3 regions of the Streptomyces sp. NPDC005878 genome follow, and region 1 is predicted to be linked to each of the others. Evidence: riboswitches for the same ligand, from Rfam matches in the RefSeq annotation. Region 1 holds a riboswitch; each other region holds the start of a gene.
The links. A riboswitch is a leader RNA that binds a small molecule or an ion and turns the genes downstream of it on or off. The one in region 1 is predicted to bind thiamine pyrophosphate.
Positions count from the first base shown of each region.

Region 2: linked by a shared signal. The riboswitch ahead of thiO (glycine oxidase ThiO) and the one ahead of thiC (phosphomethylpyrimidine synthase ThiC) in region 1 are both predicted to bind thiamine pyrophosphate.
Region 3: linked by a shared signal. The riboswitch ahead of ABZ404_RS37385 (thiamine ABC transporter substrate-binding protein) and the one ahead of thiC (phosphomethylpyrimidine synthase ThiC) in region 1 are both predicted to bind thiamine pyrophosphate.

Region 1 is NZ_JBEXWK010000010.1:166,911-171,367, reverse strand. It holds gene ABZ404_RS18020 (YibE/F family protein) at 1-1,283, opposite strand, end outside; TPP riboswitch at 1,355-1,489, shown strand; gene thiC (phosphomethylpyrimidine synthase ThiC) at 1,482-3,260, shown strand; gene ABZ404_RS18010 (hypothetical protein) at 3,462-4,307, opposite strand.
Region 2 is NZ_JBEXWK010000007.1:5,589-10,045, reverse strand. It holds gene thiE (thiamine phosphate synthase) at 1-112, opposite strand, end outside; gene ABZ404_RS13715 (Rv2175c family DNA-binding protein) at 184-549, opposite strand; gene ABZ404_RS13710 (FAD-dependent oxidoreductase) at 593-1,756, opposite strand; TPP riboswitch at 1,953-2,066, shown strand; gene thiO (glycine oxidase ThiO) at 2,064-3,260, shown strand; gene thiS (sulfur carrier protein ThiS) at 3,257-3,472, shown strand; gene ABZ404_RS13695 (thiazole synthase) at 3,475-4,269, shown strand.
Region 3 is NZ_JBEXWK010000044.1:21,633-26,089, reverse strand. It holds gene ABZ404_RS37390 (iron ABC transporter permease) at 1-883, opposite strand, end outside; gene ABZ404_RS37385 (thiamine ABC transporter substrate-binding protein) at 937-2,034, opposite strand; TPP riboswitch at 2,111-2,220, opposite strand; gene rlmN (23S rRNA (adenine(2503)-C(2))-methyltransferase RlmN) at 2,253-3,359, opposite strand; gene ABZ404_RS37375 (phosphatidate cytidylyltransferase) at 3,462-4,457, opposite strand, start outside.

The sequences.
Region 1 (4,457 bases):
CGGGTGGCCGCGGCCGGACGGTCGGCGGAGACCACCAGCGCCGCGAGGGCGGTCGTCACCGGAACCGACGCCACCAGACCGATCGAGCCCACCAGCGTCCGGACGATCTCCTCCGCGACCAGTTCACTGTTGGCCACCGTCCCCACGCTGCTCTGCGCGATCGAGAACAGCAGCAGCAGCGGCAGCGCCGCACCCGCGTACGCCAGGACCAGGGTGTTGACCACCGACGCGATGTGGTCGCGCCCGATCCGGATGGCGGCCCTGTACAGCCCGCGCGGGCCCATGCCCGGGTTGGCCTCGTGCAGCTCCCACACCGCCGACGTCTGGGTGACCGTGACATCGTCGAGCACCCCGAGCGAGCCGATGATCACGCCGGCCAGCAGCAGACCCGACATGTCGATGTCCGGATAGAGCCCGTGGATCAGGCCGGTGTTGTCGTCGGTGTTGCCCGTCAGCGAGGCCCAGCCGATGAAGAGCGACCCCAGCAGCCCGATCAGGACGAGCGAGACCAGCGTGCCGAGCACGGCGACCGAGGTACGCGCCGAGAGGCCGTGGCACATGTACAGCGCGATCAGCATGATCGCGCTCGACCCGACCACCGCGACCAGCAGCGGATTGGAGCCCTGGAGGATCGCCGGGAGGATGAACAGCGTCAGCACGGCGAACGAGACGATCAGCGCGACGAGCGCCATCACCCCGCGCAGCCGGCCGACGGCCACCACGACGAGCGCGAAGATGCCCGCCAGCAGCGCCATCGGGAACCGCCGGTTCACATCGGTCACCGAGTACTGGAGGTCGTGCGGGGCGTCGGGGGCGTACGCGACGATCACGCCCTGCCCCTTGTGGAGTTGGCGCGGGGCGTCCGGCTGCACGATCTCGGTGAAGGTACGGCCCTTCTCCTTGCCGCTGGTGACCTCGATGGTCGCCTTGGCGCACTGGCCCTGCCGGGCGCGTCGGCCACCGGAGGGCGAGGCGTCGCCGGGCGGCGGGGCCTGACCCGCGTTGACCGACCGGCAGTCGAGCTTCTGGAGGGCGACGACCTTGGCCTGTTGTGTCTGGCGGTCGAAGCCGACTCCGGTGCGCTGATGGGCGGGGGTACCACCGGGCCACAGCACCGCCAGGCCCACGAGCACCGCGATCGAGAACGGGATCAGCACGGCGGCGATCACCTTGCGCAGATGCTGGGAGACGGGCGTCGCGGGACCGTGGCTGTGCGTGTGCCCATGGCCCTGACCGGGCGGGTGGCCGTGGGAGCCTTCGGGGTGCTGCTCTGCTGACGTCACCGCCCGATCATCGCAACAACGGCGGGGCCCCTCTGTTCAGCGCGCTGGGGATGACGCTAGCGTGGTGGCACCTTTGCACACGCGGGAGCTCGGAGCACCGGGCTGAGAGGGCGCTGAAAGCCGTACGAACCGTACGGAAGCGGCTGCGCCGACCGCCGAACCTGTTACCGGGTAATGCCGGCGTAGGGAGTAGGTCTCATGACCATTCAGGACGCACGCACGCCTGCCTCGAACCAGAACGAGGCTGGGAAGTCCATCGGCTGGCACAAGGGTTACGTCGAGGGCTCGCGCCCCGACCTCCGCGTGCCGGTGCGCCAGGTGCACCTCACCAACGGCAAGGACGTCACGCTGTATGACACGTCCGGGCCGTACACCGACCCGAACATCGAGACGGACGTCCGCCGCGGCCTCGCCCCGCTCCGCGAGAACTGGATCATCGCGCGCGGCGACACCGAGGAGTACGCGGGCCGGCCCGTCCGCCCCGAGGACGACGGCCTCAAGCACACCTCCCCGCGCGGCGGCCTGAAGAACCTCGACGCGGTGTTCCCCGGCCGCCCGCGCCAGCCGCGCCGGGGCCGCGGCGGTCAGGCCGTCACCCAGCTCGCCTACGCCCGCAGGGGCGAGATCACCCCGGAGATGGAGTACGTCGCGATCCGCGAGAACGTCTCCCCCGAGGTCGTCCGCGAGGAGATCGCGGCCGGGCGGGCGGTGCTCCCCGCCAACGTCAACCACCCCGAGATCGAGCCGATGATCATCGGCAAGCGATTCCTGGTGAAGGTCAACGCCAACATCGGCAACTCCGCCGTGACCTCCTCCATCGAGGAGGAGGTGGACAAGATGACCTGGGCCACCCGCTGGGGCGCCGACACCGTCATGGACCTCTCCACCGGCCGCAACATCCACACCACCCGTGAGTGGGTGCTGCGCAACTCCCCCGTTCCCATCGGCACGGTGCCGCTCTATCAGGCGCTGGAGAAGGTCGACGGCCGCGCCGAGGAGCTGACCTGGGAGATCTACAAGGACACGGTCATCGAGCAGGCCGAGCAGGGCGTCGACTACATGACGGTCCACGCCGGTGTGCTCCTGCGGTACGTCCCCCTCACCGCCCGCCGCAAGACCGGCATCGTCTCGCGCGGCGGCTCGATCATGGCGGCGTGGTGCCTGGCGCACCACAAGGAGTCGTTCCTGTACGAGAACTTCGAGGAGCTCTGCGAGATCCTCGCGGCGTACGACGTCACGTACTCCCTGGGCGACGGTCTGCGTCCGGGCTCCATCGCGGACGCCAACGACGAGGCGCAGTTCGCCGAGCTGCGCACCCTCGGTGAGCTCAACACGATCGCCAAGCGCCACAACGTCCAGACGATGATCGAGGGCCCGGGCCACGTCCCGATGCACAAGATCAAGGAGAACATCGACCTCCAGCAGGAGATCTGCGAAGAGGCGCCGTTCTACACGCTGGGCCCGCTGACCACGGACGTCGCCCCCGCGTACGACCACATCACCTCGGGCATCGGTGCCGCGATGATCGCCTGGTGGGGCACCGCGATGCTCTGCTACGTCACGCCCAAGGAGCACCTGGGCCTGCCCAACCGCGACGACGTGAAGACGGGCGTCATCACCTACAAGATCGCGGCCCACGCGGCCGACCTCGCCAAGGGGCACCCGGGCGCGCAGGACTGGGACGACGCGCTCTCCGACGCCCGCTTCGAGTTCCGCTGGGAAGACCAGTTCAACCTGGCTCTCGACCCGGACACGGCGCGGGAGTTCCACGACGAGACGCTGCCCGCCGAGCCGGCGAAGACCGCGCACTTCTGCTCGATGTGCGGGCCGAAGTTCTGCTCGATGAAGATCTCGCAGGACATCCGGCGCGAGCACGGCGGCGATCTGGCGGCGGGGGACATCGAGGCCGGAATGGCGGAGAAGTCCGCGGAGTTCGCGGCGGCGGGCAACCGCGTGTATCTGCCGATCGCTGACTGACGTACCCAGCCCGACGTTTCACGTGAAACACGGACCCGTCCGGGAGCTGTGTTTCACGTGAAACATGCGTGCGGTGGCGCTGTCGTGCGGCCACAGCCCTCCGTGTGACCCGGGAGTCGCCCGCGGCCGTGGTTTCACGTGAAACGAACGGGGCGCCGAAGTCCCGTTGGTTTCACGTGAAACACCGCATCGCGAAGTCGCCTACTCCGGCTGGTGTTCGGGGCCCCCGAAGTCGGGACTGGTGAAGTCCGGGCTGGTGAAACTGGGCCGGGTCCCCGTGGACGGATCGCTCGGGCTGTCGAAGTCGGGCCGGCCGTAGCCGAGCGTGGGTATCCGGCCCGTGGTGCGGCGCGTCGACGCGCCCGGACCCGTGCCGGGGTCGGCCAGGGCCTCGCGCAGGAACGGGTAGATGCCCCGCTCCACCAGGGCGTGCCGCCATGCCTCGCGGGCCCGGGACACCTCCTGGGCTCGCTCGTCGCCCACCTCGCCCTCCTCGGGGTCGGCGATGACCTGGGTGGCACCGTTGCGGATCGCGGTGGTCAGGAGGCTGACCGCGGCGGCCAGTATCGCGGCGGCGGTGAGGGCGCCGAAGAACCATCCAGCGGTCAGTAAAGTGTCGGCGAACGCGGGCTGCGGGTCGAGCATCTTGAGGATGTAACCCACCAGCAGGAAGATCGCGGCGGCGGTCCCGGCGAGGACCGGCGCCAGCACCGCGACGACCGCGCCGACGCCCGCCCCCGAGGTGGAATCCGGGCTGTCGACCACCGGAGGCGTCATCACCGAACCGCGTTCCGAGGTGAGCGCCGGGGTGGAGGGCGCGCGCAGCTCCTCCCGCGCCCTGACGTAGTGGTCGTACTCGGCCGCCGCGGCAGCCGAGACGAGAGCACCGGCGTTGAGCACCATGGTGCGCAACTGCTCGGTGTTGAGCCGTACTCCCACGCCGGCCAGCTCAGGCCGGTCGGGCGCGGCGCGCAGTGCGTCGTCGAGGATCCGCTCGAACTCCGGGCGGTCCTCGGTCAGCAGGTGCGGAGCGCTGTTCATGTGCATCCCCCGATGCTCCGTAGGGCCGGAAAGCCCGCCTGATGAACGGGCAATCGGGCGGAAACGGAGGAGAGCCTGCTACGGATAAGCCGATGGTAGAGCGGTTACGGCACGGGGTGACAGGGTGTTTCCGAAATCACCTCGCGACCGCACGAG
Region 2 (4,457 bases), on a different contig from region 1:
CGCCCGAGGAGAGCACCGCGTCCAGGAAGGCGGGCAGGTCGCCCTGGCGCCTGCGCGCGTCCGTGCAGAGGTACAGGCGGGCGTCGGCGAGCCGCTCACGGGCCGTGGGCATGAAGGTCCCCCGTGGGATGCGGTGGGCGCGGGCCGGGGGACCGGTCCGCGCCGCACCTGGTGGCGATCGGGTCAGACGGCGAGCGCCTGGGCGCGGCGCTTCACCTCCGTGCCGCGATTCTCGCTCAGGGCCTGCGCGGGGGTGCCGGGCAGGGTCGGGTCGGGGGTGAAGAGCCACTCCAGCATCTCCTGGTCGGAGTAGCCGTCGTCCCGCAGGAGGGTGAGGGTGCCGCTGAGGCCCTTCACGACCTTGTCGCCGTCGATGAAGGCGGCGGGCACCTGCAGCGTCCTGTTCTCACCGCGGCGCACGGCGATGAGCTGGCCCTCCTTGACCAGCTGCCGCACTCGCGTCACCTCAACGTCGAGCATCTCGGCGATGTCGGGGAGGTGGAGCCAGGCGGGGACGAGTGCATCGGTTTTCGCGTCAATCTCGGTCACGGGACAAGCGTGCCATCCCGGACTGACACTCGGTAGCCGGAGGTCAGCCGAGTGCCGCCTTGAGGGGGACGGACGGGTCGGCGGCGCGGACCGGATCCAGCCTCGCACCTGCCTCGATGAGCTTGCGGCCCTGCGCCAGATCGCGCGGTCGGCCGACGGCCAGGAGGGCGACGAGCACGTCCTCGCGCAGCCAGCAGACCGACCAGGCGGCGCCCGCCGGGTCCCCCCGCCACAGCAGCCGGTCGGCCCCGCCGTGGTGACCGGCGTACTGCACGAACCTGCCGAACTGCTCGGACCAGAAGTAGGGCACCGGGTCGTACGGGAGGACCGCCTCGCCGATGATGTCCGCGGCCACCGTGCGCGGCCCCTGGAGGGCGTTGTCCCAGTGGTGGATGAGCAGCCGCTCGCCGTACCGGCCCGAGGGGAAGGAAGCGCAGTCGCCGACCGCGTAGACGTCCGGCAGGGAGGTGCGCAGCCGGTCGTCGGCGGTGACCGCGCCCTCCGCCCCGCGCTCGATGCCGGTGCCCGCCAGCCAGTCGGTGGTGGGCCGGGCGCCGATGCCGACGACGACCGCGTCGGCGGGCAGCCTGCGGCCGTCAGCGAGGACGACGGCCCCGGGCTCGACGGCCGCCACGCGCGCGTGGGTGAGCAGTTCCGCGCCGCTCTCCGCGTACCAGGCGGCCATCGGCTCGGTGACCTCGGCAGGCAGCGCGCCCGCGAGCGGGCGGTCCGCGGCCTCGACGACGGTGACCGCGCAGCCCGCCTCGCGCGCGGCCGTGGCGAACTCGGCGCCGATCCAGCCCGCCCCGACGACCACGACGCGCCGCTGCGCGCCGAGCACCGCCCGCAGCCGTCCCGCGTCGTCGAGGGTGCGCAGCAGATGGACGTCCGGAAGGTCCTCGATGCCGGGCAGGGTGAGGGGTTCGGCGCCGGAGGCGATCACCAGCGCGTCGTACGGGACGGGCCCGGCCGCGGTGTCGACCTCGTGCTCACGCGCGCGTACGCCGGTGACCGGCTCGCCCAGGCGCAGCTCCACGCCGAGGCCCTCGAAGTCCACCTCGAAGGCCGAGCTCTCGGCCTTGCCGAGCAGCACCGCCTTGGAGAGCGGGGGCCGGTCGTAGGGCTGGTGGGGTTCGGCGCCGATGAGGGTGATCCGGCCGGGGAAGCCCTGTTCGCGCAGGGCCACCGCGGTCTGGACCCCGGCCATGCCCGCGCCGACGACCACCACGTGCCGCTGTTCCGCATGCGTCTGCTGTTCGCTCACCCGATCACCATAAACAGCTGACGAATCGTCAGACAGCCCGGCCCGGACGCTCCCTACTGCCGATGGGCCGCTGGGGTTAGTCTGGCCGACGTACCGTCCGCGCTCCGAGGCCCCGGCCCCGGGACGCGCGGCGGCACGACAACCATCTCGCGGGAGCCCGGACGCACCGGGCTGAGAGGGAGGCTGCGGCGGCCTCCGACCGTACGAACCTGATCCGGGTCATGCCGGCGAAGGGAGGGGCTGGACGCCCATGCATTCATCCCGAAAAGGGGCAGTTCCCCACGGGTCGGACGTGCTGGTGATCGGTGGCGGCATCATCGGCCTCGTCACGGCCTGGCGGGCCGCGCGGCAAGGTATGCGCACCGCGCTCGCCGACCCCGCGCCCGGCGGCGGCGCCGCCCAGGTCGCGGCCGGCATGCTCGCCGCCGTCACCGAGCTCCACTACGGCGAGGAGACCCTCCTCGGCCTCAACCTGGCCTCCGCCCGGCGCTACCCGGACTTCGTGGCCGAGCTGGAGGAGGCGAGCGGCCTCACCACCGGCTACCGCGCCTGCGGCACCCTCGCGGTCGCCCTGGACGCCGACGACCGCGCCCATCTGCGCGAGCTGCACGCGCTCCAGCAGCGCCTCGGGCTCGACTCCCAGTGGCTCACCGGGCGCGAGTGCCGCCGCCTGGAGCCGATGCTGGCGCCCGGGGTGCGCGGCGGTCTGCGGGTCGACGGCGACCACCAGATCGACCCGCGCCGCCTCGCCAGGGCCCTTCTGGCGGCCTGCGAGCGGGCCGGGGTGGAGTTCCACCACGGCCGGGCCGAACGGCTCTCGGTGGTCCGCGAGCGGGCCGCGGGGGCGGTCCTGGCCGACGGCACCGCGCTCGCCGCCGACCAGGTCGTCCTCGCGGGCGGCAGCCTCAGCGCCCGGCTCGCCGGGCTCCCGGACGAGGTGCGCCCTCCCGTACGCCCGGTCAAGGGCCAGGTGCTGCGGCTGACCGTGCCGCCCGCGTACGCCCCGTTCCTGTCCCGCACGGTCCGCGCGGTGGTCCGCGGCAGCCACGTCTACCTGGTGCCGCGCGCCGACGGCGAGCTCGTGGTCGGCGCCACCAGCGAGGAGCTGGGCTGGGACACCACCGTCACCGCCGGCGGCGTCTACGAACTGCTGCGCGACGCGCACGAGCTGGTGCCCGGCATCACCGAGCTCCCGCTCACCGAGACCCGCGCCGGGCTGCGCCCCGGCTCCCCCGACAACGCGCCGCTGCTCGGCCCGACCGCGCTGCCCGGTCTGCACCTGGCCACCGGCCACTACCGCAACGGGGTGCTGCTCACCCCCGTCACCGGCGACGCCCTGGCGCACGCGCTGGCCACCGGCGAACTGCCCGCCGAGGCGCGCCCCTTCACCCCCGGCCGTTTCACCTCCGCCCCGGCGGAGTCCGTACCGCAGGAGCTGACCGTATGACCGCCTCCTTGACGACCGTGTCCGTGAACGGCGAGGCGCGCGACCTCGCCGCCGGCACCACCCTCGACGTCCTCGTCTCCACGTTGACGCCCGCGCCCGCCGGGGTCGCCGCCGCCGTCAACGAGACGGTGGTGCCGCGCGGCCGGTGGGCCGCGACCACGCTCGGCGACGGTGACCGCGTCGAGGTCCTGACCGCCGTGCAGGGGGGCTGACCATGGCCGACGACCTGTTCTCCCTCGGCGGTACGACCTTCACCTCGCGGCTGATCATGGGCACCGGCGGGGCGCCGAGCCTGGACGTCCTGGAGCGCTCGCTCGCCGCCTCCGGCACGGAGCTGACGACCGTCGCGATGCGCCGCCTCGACCCGACCGTGCAGGGCTCGGTCCTGTCCGTCCTGGAGAAGCTCGGCATCTCCGTCCTGCCGAACACGGCCGGCTGCTTCACCGCCGGGGAGGCGGTCCTCACCGCCCGCCTCGCGCGCGAGGCGCTCGGCACGGACTGGGTGAAGCTGGAGGTGGTCGCCGACGAGCGCACCCTGCTGCCCGATCCGGTCGAGCTGCTCGACGCGGCGGAAGTGCTGGTCGACGACGGATTCACGGTGCTGCCGTACACCAGCGACGACCCGGTGCTGGCCCGGCGGCTGGAGGACGTGGGGTGCGCGGCGATCATGCCGCTGGGCTCCCCCATCGGCTCCGGGCTGGGCATCCGCAACCCGCACAACTTCGAGCTGATCGTGGACCGCGCCACCGTCCCGGTCATCCTGGACGCGGGCGCGGGCACGGCCTCCGACGCGGCGCTCGCCATGGAGCTGGGGTGCTCGGCGGTGATGCTCGCCTCGGCGGTCACGCGCGCGCAGGAGCCGGTGCTGATGGCGGAGGCGATGCGGTACGCGGTGGAGGCGGGGCGCCTGGCGTACCGGGCGGGCCGCATCCCCCGCCGCCACTTCGCCGAGGCGTCGTCACCACGCGAGGGCCGAGCGGCCCTGGACCCGGAACGCCCGGCGTTCTGAGGGGGCGCCTGGCGGCGGGCCGGGCCAGGTGGGGTGCGCTCGGCTGCGGGGCGGTCCTGGGTCGCTGTTCGTGTGCCCGCAGCGGGTGGTTGCTCACGCGGTTCCCCGCGCCCCTTGGGGTGGGGTGCCTGCGGGGCGGGGGGCTGCGGGGCGGGTGGGGCGCGTTCTCGTCTGCGGGCCGGTGGGGG
Region 3 (4,457 bases), on a different contig from region 1:
CGCCGAGCGGCAGCAGGATCAGCAGGGCCACCACGGCGAGCACCGCCGCGAGCAGCGTCCACTGGGCCGCGCCGCGCGGGCGGCGGGCGGTGTGTGCGGGGTCGACGAGCTTCAGGGCGCTTTCGCGCCGCCGTACGGTCCAGGCGTGCACGGCGAGGACCGCGCCGACCGCGGCGAACTGGACGAGGGTGAGGACGGCGGCGGTCGGCAGGTCGAGGAGGTCGGCGGTCTGGCGGTAGATCTCCACTTCGAGGGTGGAGAAGGTGGGGCCGCCGAGGATCTGGACGACGCCGAAGGAGGTGAAGGTGAAGAGGAAGACCATCAGGGCGGCCGCGGCGACGGCGGGCCCGAGGGCGGGCAGGGTCACCGTGCGCCAGGCCGCGAGGCGGGAGGCTCCGAGGACCCGGGCGGCCTCCTCCTGGCGCGGGTCGAGCTGGGCCCACAGGCCGCCGACCGTCCGGACGACGACGGCGTAGTTGAAGAAGACGTGGGCGAGCAGGATCGCCCACACCGTGGTGTCCAGCCGTACGCCCCACAGCTCGTCCAGCAGCCCGCCGCGGCCGAGCAGGGCGAGGAAGGCGGTGCCGACGACGACGGTGGGCAGCACGAAGGGGACAGTGACCACGGCCCGCAGCAGCTGGCGGCCGGGGAAGTCCAGGCGGGCGAAGACGTAGGCGCCGGGCAGCGCGATCAGCAGGGTGAGGGCGGTGGAGGCGAGCGCCTGCCAGGTGGTGAACCACAGCACCTGCCCGATGTCGGGGTCGGTGATCACCTCGCCGATCCGGCCGAGCTGCCAGACGCCGTCGACGCGCAGCCCGCGGCCGACGATCGCGGCCACGGGCCAGGCGAAGAAGAGCCCGAAGAACGCGAGCGGCAGGGCCATCAGGCCGAGCCGCACCGCGTGCGCGCGCGCCTTCCCCACCCGGGGCGCGCGGCTTACTTCAGCACGAGCGAGGACCACGTCTTGACCCACTGCTCACGGTTCTTGGAGATCTTCTCCGGAGCGACGTCGTGCGTCTCGGTGACCTTGGCGCCGAACCGGGTGAACAGTTCGGGCAGCGCGGCGTCCTTCAGGACCGGGTTCACGAACATGGTGAGCGGCATGTCCTCCTGGAACTTCTTGGAGATCAGGAAGTCCAGGAACGCCTTGCCGCCGGCCTCGTTCCTGGCGCCCTTGAGGAGTCCGGCGAACTCGGTCTGGCGGAAGCAGGTGCCGGTGGCGACGCCGGTGGGGGCGTCGGTGGGCTGCGGCTTGGCGTAGAGGACCTCGACGGGCGGGCTGGAGGCGTAGGAGACGACCAACGGGCGGTCGCCCTTGGCCTTGTGGCCGCCGGCGGAGCCGGAGAAGTCCTGGTTGTAGGCCTGCTCCCAGCCGTCGACGACCTTGACGCCGTTGTCCTTGAGCTTCTTCCAGTAGTCCTGCCAGCCCTCGTCGCCGTACTGGGCGGCGCTGCCGAGCAGGAAGCCGAGGCCGGGCGAGGAGGTCGCCGCGTTCTCGGTGACCAGCAGGTCCTTGTACGCGGGCTTGATCAGGTCGGCGAAGGTGCTCGGCGGAGCCAGCTTCTTGTCCGCGAAGTACTTCTTGTCGTAGTTGACGCAGATGTCGCCGGTGTCGACCGGGGTGACGCGGTGCTTGTCCTTGTCGAGCTGGACGGCCGCGGGGACGGCGGCGAGGCCCTTCGCCTCGTACGGGGTGAAGACCTGGTGGTCGAGGGCGCGCGAGAGCAGGGTGTTGTCGACGCCGAAGAACACGTCGCCGCGCGGGGAGCCCTTGGTGAGGATCTCCTGGTTGAGGGCCGCGCCCGCGTCGCCGCTCTTGAGGACCTTGACCGTGTAGCCGGTCCTGGCGGTGAACTCCTTGAGCACCGCGTCGGAGGCGGCGAACGAGTCGTGGCTGACCAGGGTGACGGTCTTGGACTGGGTGGAGCCGCCGGTCTTGGTGCTGTCGTCGTCCTTGCCGCCGCACGCGGCGAGCGTGCTGACGCCGAGGGCGGCGGCGAGCGCGGCGGCCGCCATCTTCTTCGTACTGCGCATGGTGGTGATTCCTCCTGGAGTGACCAGGAAGAGACGCGGCCCCGCCCGCCGGGCGGCGGCGAGCGGGGCGCAACAGCTTGAGTGATGACCGAACTTCCTACCCAGAATGACCTGGGCGAGGTTCAGAGGGTCTGCGACCTGACGGTGTCGCACTCTCAGCGCTGTGGCGCTCCCCTGTCGGAATACAGATGTCGAGCTCTGCGGTTTTCGGGCTCAGACTACCTCTCGGAGGCGGCGAGCTGTCCGCACGCTCCGTCGATCTCCTGGCCACGGGTGTCCCGGACGGTGACGGGCACCCCGTGGGCCGCGATGGCCTCGACGAACGCCTTCTCGTCCTCGGGGCGCGAGGCGGTCCACTTCGAGCCCGGCGTCGGGTTCAGCGGGATCAGGTTGACGTGGACGCGCTTGCCCTTGAGGAGGCGGCCGAGCAGGTCACCGCGCCAGGCCTGGTCGTTGATGTCGCGGATCAGCGCGTACTCGATCGAGATGCGGCGGCCGGACTTCTCCGCGTACTCCCACGCCGCGTCCAGGACCTCGCGGACCTTCCAGCGGGTGTTGACGGGCACGAGCGTGTCGCGCAGCTCGTCGTCCGGCGCGTGCAGCGAGACGGCGAGACGGCACTTGAAGCCCTCGTCGGCGAAGCGGTGCATGGCGGGGACCAGGCCGACGGTGGAGACGGTGATGCCGCGCTGGGACAGGCCCAGGCCGTCGGGCTCGGGGTCGGTGAGGCGGCGGATGGCGCCGACGACCCGCTTGTAGTTGGCGAGCGGCTCGCCCATGCCCATGAAGACGATGTTCGACAGCCGGGCGGGGCCGCCGGGGACCTCGCCGTCGCGCAGCGCGCGCATGCCGTCGACGATCTGGTGCACGATCTCCGCGGTCGACAGGTTGCGGTCCAGGCCCGCCTGGCCGGTCGCGCAGAACGGGCAGTTCATGCCGCAGCCGGCCTGCGAGGAGATGCACATGGTCACCCGGTCGGGGTAGCGCATCAGGACCGACTCCACCAGCGTCCCGTCGCGCAGGCGCCACAGCGTCTTGCGGGTGGTGTCGTCGTCGCACGAGATGTGCCGCACGACCGACATCAGGTCCGGCAGCAGCTCCTCCTGGAGGCGGGTGCGCGCCGCCGCGGGGATGTCCGTCCACTGGGCCGGGTCGTGCGCGTACCGCGCGAAGTAGTGCTGCGAGAGCTGCTTGGCGCGGAACGGCTTCTCGCCGATCGCGGCGACAGCCTCTTTCCGCTCGGCGGGCGAGAGGTCGGCGAGGTGCCGCGGCGGCTTCTTGGCTCCGCGGGGGGCGACGAAAGTGAGTTCTCCGGGCTTCGGCATGGTCCCTCAAGTGTCTCAGACATACGGAAAGGGGCCCGCCGTCCTGTGGACAACGAGCCCCGACCGATGAACACGCAGGTCAGAGCCTTCCCTGCGGACTTTTCAGCTGCCGACGAAGGCGACGAGCAGCAGCCACACCACCGGCGCCGTGGGCAGCAGCGAGTCCAGCCGGTCCATGATGCCGCCGTGGCCCGGCAGCAGCGTGCCCATGTCCTTGATGCCGAGGTCCCGCTTGATCATCGACTCGCCGAGGTCGCCGAGCGTGGCGCTCGCCGCGACCGCGAGACCGAGCAGCAGGCCCTGCCACCACTGGCCGTCGTCGATGAGGAACTGCACGCACACCGCGCCCGCCGCCATCGCGAACGTCACCGCGCCCACCAGACCCTCACGGGTCTTTCCGGGACTGATGCGCGGCGCCAGCTTCGTCTTGCCGAACCGCCAGCCGATCGCGTACGCGCCGGTGTCGCTGACCACGGTCAGCAGCAGGAAGACGAACACCCGCCACGGCCCGTCGTCGGCGGCCAGCATCATCGCGACGAACGTGGCCAGGAACGGCACGTAGAACGCGGCGAAGACCCCGGCGGTGACATCCCGGAGATAGCCCTCGGGCTTCTCCGTCATCCGCCAGACCAGCACCGCGAGCGAGGTCAGCGCCATCGCCACCCAGGCACCCTCGGCACCGCGCGCGTAGCCGGCGACGACCATCGCCGCGCCGCCCACCGCGAGCGGCACGAGCGGCACCTTGATGCCCTTGCGCTCGTCCAGCCGGGAGGCCAGCTCCCACAGGCCGACGACGACCGCCACCGCGACCACACCGACGAAGACGGCCTTGACGACGAACAGCGACGCCAGGATGACCGCGCCGAGCCCGACGCCGACCCCTATCGCGGCCCGCAGGTCGCGCCCCGCCCGCTTCTTCTCCGGCTGCGCGGGCCGCTGCGGCTGCGGCGGAGTCGAAGGTGGTACCGAGCTGGGCATGGGCTCCTGCGGCGTCTCTTCGCGGAACAGGGGGCCGCTCACCCGAGCGGTCCCCCGGTCACGTTCTTCGCGGACCACGGCGTCTGTGCCCACGCCGTCGGTCACTGCGGGCATGGGCTG